DNA from 3 places in the Xanthomonas sp. AM6 genome. Region 2 is predicted to be linked to each of the others. Evidence: predicted binding sites of a transcription regulator. Region 2 holds the regulator's gene; each other region holds the start of a gene.

Region 1 (3,273 bases), 1.7 Mb from region 2:
TACAGCGCCTGGTCGGCGATGAGGACCAGCTTCTGCCACTCGACCTGCGCCTGCGCCGAGATGCAGTAGCCGATGCTGACCGTGCAGGCGACCGGGGCGCCGGACGGGGCCACGATCTCCTGGCGCTCCACCATGCGGCGCAGGCGTTCGGCGATGTCGCGCACCACCGCTTCGTCGCCGTGCGGGACCAGCACCATGAACTCCTCGCCGCCCACCCGGGCGAGCAGGTCCGGGCTGCGGATGTGCCGCGCGAGCGTGTCGGCGATGGCGACCAGGACCTGGTCGCCCGCGGTGTGGCCCAGGCGGTCGTTGATGCTCTTGAAGTGGTCGACGTCGATCATCAGCACCGCGATCGGCGAATTCCTGTCGCGCGCCCTCTGCGTGGCCGATTCGCCCTTTTCCCACATGACGCGACGGTTGGCCACGCCGGTGAGGGCGTCCTGCGAGGCGTGGCGAATCAGTTCCGCATGCATCTGCCGGGTCAGCATCCACAGGAACCCGGGGGTGATGATGGAGGTCAGCACCATGCGCGAGAGCAATCCGAACGTCGAGGTCGGGTCGTGGCCGGTGTCCGCGGACGGGTTGAACGACCACCACGCGATGCGCAGCAGCAGCATGAAGGCCCACAGGAAGTGGAAGGCGGCGGTGAAGCGCGCCGCCGTCCGCGCGGTCGCGTCGGCATGGCGCCACAGGGCCACGCCGGTGGCGACGGTCAACAGGCCGCGCAGGGCGCAGCCGAAGATCACCATGATCCGGAGATCGACCCCGCCCTGCTGCAGGCAGTAGATCTCCGCCAGGCCGATGAGCGCCACCGGTACCAGGATCCGCGTCTGCACCAGGGGCCGGCGCAGGTAGGCGTTCACCGCCACCAGGGTCAACACCGTGGCCAGATCGAGCGTCAGGTTGCCGAGCAGTACCACGTTGGCGTCGTACACCGGCAATGCCGGCAGCAGCAGGATGCCGAAGCCGACGGCGAAGGTGCCGTAGCTCAGGCCAAGCAGCAGCAATCCGCGGACGGGCGTCGCCTTGCGTCCGGTCCAATGGATGGCGAGGAACACCGCCGCCGACACCGCCGCCAGCAACGCATTGACGATCAGCAGGGTGCCGGCGTGCGCCAGGTGCGCGATCCACTCCACAGGGCCCCCGATCCGCGGCAGTAAACGATGTTCAGATGCCGCCCAGGACAGGGCGACGCAGGTGCGCTGGCGGCGCGGCGACAGCCGATGCATCGGCTTGAACGCGCCCGATGTTCCGGCCTGCCTGGCGAAGGAACGGCGGCGCCGTGAGCGTGGTGCGCGGACACGGGACAGGCCGGCGAGAAACATCGTTTAGGTCCATCGTGGTCGTGCCGCGAACGAATGCCGAATTATCGGCGGCACAGGCGAAGTCTTTAGCGATTCCCGGCGCGATCGGGACCGGCCGCGGCGCTCCCGGTCGGATGGATCGGGTCGCATGCGCCGCCAGCGGTCCTGCGTTTGCCTGCAGCGCCGGGATGGGTCCGGGCGACGCCGTTCAGAGCCGGTAACGGCGCATGAGCGGCACGCCGATGCGTTCGGTCAGCGCGCCGAGCGCGGCGATCGGCTGGCGCCGGCGCAGCGGCAGGTGGCGCGCGTCCACCGCGCTGTATTCGATCACCGGCGTGCCGCCGCGCTGGCGCTTGAAGGTGGCCGCGCCGGCGCTCTGGTTGAGCCGGCGGCCATGGCGCAGCGCGTGTTCGAAGCCGCAGGCGGTGAGCGTGCGGTACAGCGCCAGCCGCTGCGGCTGGCGCAGGTCGTAGCCGACGATCGGCGCGGTCAGCGTCCCGCCGATGCCGAACAGGCCGGTGATGCAGGCCAGTTCGCCGCTGCCGTCGCGAAAGCCGTCGAAGCGCAGCAGCCCGGCGCGGTGCCAGGCGCGCAGGAAGTCGGCGTGGTAGGCCGGATTGCAGTGCGAATACTTGTCCAGGTACAGCTGCGCGTACAGCGCGGCGATGCGCGGGTAGTCGGCCTCGCCGATGGCGTCGTTGCCGCAGCGCTGCAGGTCGGTGCGCGCGGTCAGCTTCAGGTCGCGGGCCAGGTCGCGGTGGCGCAGCAGCCGCGGCCAGTCCTCGTACAGATAGACCTGGCGGCTGCCGATCAGGGTGAAGCCCTGCGCCTGCAGCGCGTCCAGCCAGTGCGGCGTGTCCACCCGGTTCAACGAGCGGAACCACAGCGCGTGGTCGGGCCAGCGTGCGCGCGCGGCATCGAGCAAGGCGCCCAGGCCGTCGGGCGGCAGCGGCGGATACAGGTTGGTGGACAGCAGCCAGTTGTTGAGCGTGACCGCGCGGTCGATCCGCGCCCAGTCCAGCCATGCGCCGATGCCGCCGCACAGCCCGCGCAGCGGCGCGGCCAGCGCGCGCGGCAGCAGGCGCGCGGCCTCCTCGGCGGCGTAGTCGGCATAGGTGGTGCGCGGCGAGCACACCCATGCATTGCCCGGGTGCGCCTGGCCCACCGTCACCGGCATCGCCAGCGTGCCGGCCTGCAGCATCTCGATGCGGGCGTGCAGGTTGCTGGCCACGCTGCGCGCGTCGCGGCCGGCATGCAGCGCGGCGAAGCGCCGCGCCTGCGTCGCGTAGTCGTCAGCGGCTTCGGCGGCGGTCATGGCGGCGGCAGGGCTTCGCCGTCCCATTCGGTGTCGCGGGTGGAGGCCTCGCGCAGCGTGCAGCGCTGGGCCAGCGCCAGCCGCGCATGGCTGCCCAGGTCGCGCAGTGCGCCGGCCAGCGGGCGCCGGTCGCCGCGCGGCGCCAGCACGTCGTCGGCACGGGCGTAGTCCTCGCGCCAGCGGCGCAGTCGGCCGTGGCGCAGCGCCGCCGGCAGGGCGACGCCGAGCATCAGCGGGCCGAGCATCGCCGCGCGCGTGGCCGCCGGGCGCACCACCGCCGCCGGATCGCGGCAGCTGCCGTCCAGCGCCGCGACCAGCGCGTCGCTGGCGGCGAACAGGTGCAGGCCGCTGGTCGCGCGCGGGTTGCATTCGATCACGCTGCAGCGGCCCTGCGCCGAGACGATCCAGTCGAAGGAGATCTGTCCGCTGAAACCGAGCTTGCCGACCAGCTGCGCGGTGAAGCGTTCGATCTGCGGCGACGGCGCGGCTTCGAAGTAGTAGCTGGAACTGCGCTGCAACCGGTAGCGCGGCCGGTACACCGCATGCGCCAGCAGCACGCCGTCGCGCGCCACCGCGTACGAGCAGCGCTCCTCGCCGGCGCAATAGCGCTGCGCGACCCAGTCGCCTTGCTCGGGCAGCGGCGGCGCGGCGGCG
Region 2 (3,273 bases):
AACCGGCTCACCGACGAACGCCTGCGCGGCTCGCCGGTCCGCGCCCAGGCGCTGGAGCTGATGGACGACTACGGCTTCGACAGCGGCCTGACCCGCGACGTGGTCATGCAGATCCCGGCCGACCTGGAACTGCACCGCGGCCGCGGGATGATGCTGGGGCTGCTGTCCAAGCGCCTGCCGATCGCCGCGCTGGATCCGATCGAGGAAGGCGGCGTGATCGCCCTGATCGGCCCCACCGGCGCCGGCAAGACCACCACCATCGCCAAGCTGGCCTCGCGCTTCCTGGAACGCCACGCCGCCCGCGACGTGGCCCTGGTCACCACCGACACCATCCGCGTCGGCGGCCGCGAACAGCTGCACAGCTACGGCCGCCAGCTCGGCATCGCCGTGCACGAGGCCGACAGCGACGCCGCCCTGCAACAGCTGCTGGAGCGCCTGCGCGACTACAAGCTGGTGCTGATCGACACCGCCGGCATGGGCCAGCGCGACCGCGCGCTGGTCGGGCAGCTGCACTGGCTGCGCGCCTCCAGAGTGGTCCGGTCCTTGCTAGTACTTCCTGCCAATGCCCATTTCTCCGACCTGGACGAGGTGGTGCGCCGGTTCGCCGGCGCCGATCCGCAGGGGGTGATCTTGACCAAGCTGGACGAAACCGGGCGGTTTGGAAGTGCACTGTCGGTGGTCGCGGACCACCGGCTTCCCATCACCTGGGTGACCGATGGTCAGCGCGTGCCGGACGACCTGCACCGCGCCAACGCCGCCAGCCTGGTACTGCGCCTTGAAGATTTGCGGCGCGCTGCCGATAAGCCCTGTACTCCGGAGCAGAACCATGCCGTCGCGTGATTACGCCAATCTGACCAATGCCTTCCCCCTGTCGGCAACGCGCAGCGAACCGCTGGGCCCGGTGCGCACGATCGCCGTGACCGGCGGCAAGGGCGGCGTCGGCAAGACCAACATCTCGGTCAACCTGTCGATGGCGCTGGCCGACATGGGCAAGCGCACCCTGCTGCTGGACGCCGACCTGGGCCTGGCCAACGTCGACGTGCTGCTCGGGCTGACCCCCAAGTTCACCCTGGCCGACCTGGTCGCCGGGCGCTGCACCCTGGAAGAAGTGCTGATCGACATGCCCAACGGGCTGATGGTGGTGCCCGCCGCCTCCGGCCGCCGGCACATGGCCGAGCTGCCGCCGGCCCAGCACGTGGGCCTGGTCAACGTGTTCTCCGAGCTGCAGCGCGAGCTGGACGTGATGATCATCGACACCGCCGCCGGCATCACCGACAGCGTGCTGACCTTCTGCCAGGCCGCGCAGGACGCGGTGGTGGTGGTCTGCGACGAGCCGGCCTCGATCACCGACGCCTACGCGCTGATCAAGGTGCTGTCGCGCGAACGCGGCGTGGACCGGGTGCAGATCGTGGCCAACATGGTCCGCGACCTCAACGAAGGCCGCCTGCTGTACGACAAGCTGAGCCGGGTGTGCGAGAAGTTCCTCGGCGACGTGTCGCTGAACTACCTGGGCTGCGTGCCGCAGGACGACTGGCTGCGCCTGGCGGTGCAGCGCCAGCAGCCGGTGGTCAAGGCCTACCCGTCCAGCCCGTCGGCGCAGGCGATCGCCGAGATCGCCCGGCGCACCGCGCGCTGGCAGGCGCCGACCGTGCCGCGCGGCAACGTCGAGTTCTTCGTCGAACGGATCATCCAGCGGGGGGTCGCCGCATGAACGCCGCCGCCCAGTACCGCGCCGTGCAGCGCAACAGTTCCAACGACTACATCGCCCAGCATTCGGACCTGGTGCGGCGCATCGCCCACCACCTGGCGGCGCGGCTGCCGGCCAGCGTGGAGATCGACGACCTGATCCAGGCCGGCATGATCGGCCTGATCGAGGCCTCGCGCAGCTACGACGCCGACCAGGGCGCCTCGTTCGAGACCTACGCCTCGATCCGCATCCGCGGCTCGATGATCGACGAGATCCGCCGCGGCGACTGGGTGCCGCGTTCGGTGCACCGCCGCGCCCGCGACGCCGCCTCGGCGATCCGCAGGATCGAGCAGAGCACCGGCCGCGCCGCCGCCGCCAACGAAGTGGCCGCGGCGATGGACATGCCGCTTCCCGAATACCTGCGATTGATGGAAGATGCCGCGCGCGGCCAGGTGCTGAGCCTGGAATCGCGGGTCGAGGACCACGGCGAGCTGGACACCATCGCCAAGGGCGGGCCCAATCCGCAGCAGATGCTGGAACGCAGCGAATTCGGCCGCGAGCTGGGCAAGGCCATCGCGCAATTGCCCGAACGCGAGCAGCTGGTGCTGTCGCTGTACTACGAACAGGAATTGAACCTGAAGGAAATCGGCGCGGTGCTCGGTGTCAGCGAGTCGCGCGTCTGCCAGATCCACGGCCAGGCCACGGTACGGTTGCGCGGGCGCCTGAAAGCGTTCGAAGCGGCGGACGCCGGCCTGGAAGACGAAGAATAAGACCCAAGGGAGTTAGCGGTGAACAAGAACATGCGGATTTTGATCGTGGACGATTTCTCGACGATGCGGCGCATCGTCAAGAATCTGCTCGGCGATCTGGGCTTCACCAACACTGCAGAGGCCGAGGACGGCAACAGTGCCCTGGCTGCACTGCGCTCGGCGCCGTTCGAGTTCGTGGTCACCGACTGGAACATGCCCGGCATGACCGGCATCGACCTGCTGCGCAACATTCGCGCCGACGACAAGCTCAAGCACCTGCCGGTGCTGATGGTGACCGCCGAGGCCAAGCGCGAGCAGATCATCGAGGCCGCGCAGTGCGGCGTGAACGGCTACATCATCAAGCCGTTCACCGCGCAGACGCTGCAGGAGAAGCTGGGCAAGATCTTCGAACGCCTGGGAGCGACCGCCTGATGGAAGCCACCGCCGAACGCAGCGCCCTGATCGAACGCCTGCAAGGTGCGCTGGACGCACTGGAAAAGGGCGACGAAGCCGGCTGGCGCAGGGAAATCGACACCCTCGCCGCCTGGCGCACGCGGCCGATGATGCAGGGCCTGAGCCGGCTGGCGCGCGACCTGGGCCAGGCGCTGGGCGAACTGCCGACCGTGCCCACCGAGGCCGGCGAGCTGGACGACGCCTGCTCGCGCCTGGACCACGTGGTGGCGATGACCGAAGAGGCCAGCCACCGCACCCTGGACCTGGCCGAGGAATGCCGCGCGCTGGCCGAACAGCTGCGCGCCGGCGGCCTCACCGGCGACCAGGGCGAGATCCTCGACAAGATCCGCCACAACCTCACCGAGATGGCCCTGGCGCAGAGCT
Region 3 (3,273 bases), 1.8 Mb from region 2:
CGCTGGTGTTCGGATTGCCATGCGAACACGCGCAGGGCGATGCCGCGTTCGCTGCACCAGGCCTGCAGGTCGGGCGGCGCGGCGCCGTAGACGTGCAGCTGCCAGCCGATCTGCGGCAGCGGCGCGTAGTTGTCGGCGTCCTGCGTCTGCACCCACGGCAGGCGATCGCCGCCGGCGACGTCGCCGGCCCTGCCGGCGCTCAATGGGCTGTCGCGGTAGTGCAGCATGGTCTGCGAGACGGTGCGGAACATGAGTTCGCTGGCGTTGCGGTTGCGGTAGGCCAGGCTGGCCAGGGTCGGTGCGACGTAGGTCCTGACGAAGCTGGCGACGCTGCCTTCGGCGGTGACCAGGGTGAAGGCGCGGTCGGTGGTGTTGACCAGGGTGCGCGCGAAGGCCTGCCGCTCGGCGGCGTAGCTGTCGAGCACGGCGTCACCCGCCCGGCCCTTGAGCACGTCGGCGAGTTTCCAGGAAAGGTTGATGGCGTCGAGGATGCCGGTATTCATGCCCTGGCCGCCGACCGGGCTGTGCACGTGCGCGGCATCGCCGAGCAGGAACACGCGCCCGCGGCGGAACGCGTCGGCGACGCGGTGGTGCACGCGGTAGGTGGAGAACCAGTTGACCCGGTCGATGCGCACGCCGAGGTTGCCGATGGCGTCGTCGCTGACGTCGGCGAAGCTCAGCTGCTCGGCGCGGTCGGCGCGCGCATCGCGCACGGTGCCGATGAGCCGATAGTGGCCTGCCTGACTGTAGGCCAGCAGCAGGATGAAGTCGCCGTCGCCCAGCGCGATGTGCGCTTCGCCGGTCGATTGCAGGCCGCCGAGCTCGACGTCGGCGACGTAGAAGACCTGCCTGTAGGTGCCGCCTTCGAAGCCGATGCCGAGCCAATGGCGCACCGGCGACCGCGCGCCGTCGCAGGCCGCCAGATAGCCGGCCTCGGCGGCCTGCTCGCAGCCGTCGGGCAGGCGCAGGCGCACGCCGACGCGGTCGCCGTGGTCCTCGACCGCGACCAGCTCGGTGTCGCGCTCGACCGTGACGCCCAGCGAGGCGAGCTGTTCGATCAGCAGGCGCTCGTGCCGGTCCTGCGGGTACACCAGCACGAACGGGTAGGGCGAGATGCCCGCGGCCGAATCCTGCAGCGCGATCCGTGCGCGGCGCTTGCCGCGTGCCCACAGGTTCATCGCCGGGGTGCGATGGCCGGCGGCGACGACCGCCTCGGCGATCCCCACCTGGCGGTACAGCTCCAGGGTGCGTGCCTGCACCGCCATGGCGCGCGAGGTCTCGCCCGGGCCGGCGCTCTTGTCGATGAGGCGCACGCCCACCCCCTGCCGGGTCAGCCACAACGCCAGCGTCAGCCCGGTGGGGCCGGCGCCTACGATCAGAACCTCGCTCATGCCGCGCCTCGTTTTTATATGACCCGTGGGTCATTTAGGCCTGGCCGCGACCTCGCCGTCAAGAGCGGTCGCGCATTTCCGGTCTCCTCGCACGGCGCTCCCTGCCGGCTGACTCGTTCAGCAAGAAAATGGAATGGCTCTCTCAGGTTTGCGCCGCCGGCGCCGTTACCTCTCCAGCGATAACGCCCCAATCCCACTGCACACAGCGGAATTGGATGCCGCCGTCCGTCCGCCAGCGACGGTCCGGACACTCTGCCTGGAGTTGCAACCATGAAGTGGTTCCACGATCTGCCTATCGCCCGCAAGCTGGCGGTGGGGTTCACTCTGACGACCCTGATGACGGTCATGCTCGGCACCTTCGCCCTGGTCCGCCTGGGCGGCGCGCATACCGAACTGGCGGCGATGGCCGGCAACGAGATCCCCTCGGTCCAGCACCTGGGCGAGGTACGCGCGCAGCTCGGCGAGTTCCGCACCTTCGAGCTGTCGCAGCTGACCATGCTGGCCAAGCCGGACAAGGTCGCCGACTACAACAAGCGCATGGATGCCACCACCAAGCTGGTCCGCGAAGAGCTGACCTCCTACGCCGCGCTGCCCGCCGACGACAAGGAACACGGGCTGTACCGGAAGGTCGAGGCCGACGTGGACGCGTACTTCGGCGCCAACGCCGAGATGCGCAAGGCGGTCGCCGTCGGCGACGGCGCGCTGGCGCAGCAGATTTCCGACGAGAAGTCGCGCCCGGCGCGGCGCAAGCTGTTCGAGGACCTCAAGGCGCTGGGCGCCTACAGCAACGAGCAGATGCAGGCGAAGATCGTCAAGGCCGACGCGACGCACCGCACCAGCGTGATCGCCATCGTCGGCTGCATGCTGCTGCTGTCGCTGCTGGCCGCCGCGCTGGCGGTGGTGATCTCGCGCGCGGTCACCGGTCCGCTGGGCAAGGCCGTGCACGCGATCCAGTCGGTGGCCCGCGGCGACCTGTCGGTGAACATCCAGGTCACTAGCGCCGACGAGGCCGGCAAGATGCTGGCCGCCACCCGCGACATGACCGTGATGCTGCGCCGCTTCTCCGGCGAGACCCAGCAGATGGCGCAGATGCATGCCGGCCCGGACATCGGCCACCGCATCCCGGAAGATTTCCCGGGCGTGTACGGCGAGCTCGCGGTCGGCATCAACACGGTGATCTTCGAGCACCTGGACGCGATCAAGGACGCCATCGCCGTGCTCAACCAATACGCCGCCGGCGACCTGTCGCAGAACGCGCGGCGCCTGCCCGGCAGCCGCGCGATCCTGCACGAATCGATGGATGCGGCCAAGGCCAGCCTGCTGGCGATCAACACCCAGATCCAGTCGCTGGCGCAGGCCGCGGCGGTCGGCGATTTCAGCCAGCGCGGCGACGCGCTGCGCTTCGATCACGATTTCCGGGTGATGATCGAACACCTCAACACCATGATGCAGGTCGCCGACACCAACCTGGCGCAGGTCTCGCAGCTGCTGCGGGCGATCGCCAACGGCGATCTGACCGTGAGCATGCACGGCGAATTCCATGGCGTGTTCGCCGGCATGCGCGACGACGCCAACAGCACTGTCGCGCAGCTGACCCAGATCGTCGGCCGCATCCAGCAGGCGTCTTCCAGCATCAGCACCGCGGCCGGCGAGATCGCCTCGGGCAACGACGACCTGTCGCGGCGTACCGAGCAGCAGGCGGCGAACCTGGAAGAGACCGCCGCCTCGATGGAGGAGCTGACCTCCACGGTCAAGCAGAACGCCGAGCATGCGCGCCAGGCCAACCAGCTGGCGATCGGTGCGGCCTCGGTCGCCTCCCAGGGCGGCGAGGTGGTCGGCCGCGTGGTCACCACCATGCACGAGATCGACGCCTCCTCGCGCC

The links. Region 2 encodes FliA, which starts transcription of late flagellar genes. Its sites were predicted from a motif close to TAAAGTTTNNCNNNCNNNGGCCGATAA; they were not measured.
Region 1: the regulator FliA is predicted to act here: its motif matches at 1,367-1,393, upstream of OCJ37_RS18105 (GGDEF domain-containing protein).
Region 3: the regulator FliA is predicted to act here: its motif matches at 1,534-1,560, upstream of OCJ37_RS03070 (methyl-accepting chemotaxis protein).

Annotation. Positions count from the first base shown of each region.
Region 1 covers NZ_CP106869.1:4,228,017-4,231,289, reverse strand. Annotated here, with positions in the region: gene OCJ37_RS18105 (GGDEF domain-containing protein) at 1-1,136, opposite strand, end outside; gene OCJ37_RS18100 (hypothetical protein) at 1,513-2,619, opposite strand; gene OCJ37_RS18095 (ATP-grasp domain-containing protein) at 2,616-3,273, opposite strand, start outside.
Region 2 covers NZ_CP106869.1:2,562,833-2,566,105, forward strand. Annotated here, with positions in the region: gene flhF (flagellar biosynthesis GTPase FlhF) at 1-840, shown strand, start outside; gene OCJ37_RS10795 (MinD/ParA family ATP-binding protein) at 827-1,711, shown strand; gene OCJ37_RS10800 (RNA polymerase sigma factor FliA) at 1,708-2,457, shown strand; gene cheY (chemotaxis response regulator CheY) at 2,476-2,868, shown strand; gene OCJ37_RS10810 (protein phosphatase CheZ) at 2,868-3,273, shown strand, end outside.
Region 3 covers NZ_CP106869.1:727,172-730,444, forward strand. Annotated here, with positions in the region: gene OCJ37_RS03065 (FAD-dependent monooxygenase) at 1-1,391, opposite strand, end outside; gene OCJ37_RS03070 (methyl-accepting chemotaxis protein) at 1,662-3,273, shown strand, end outside.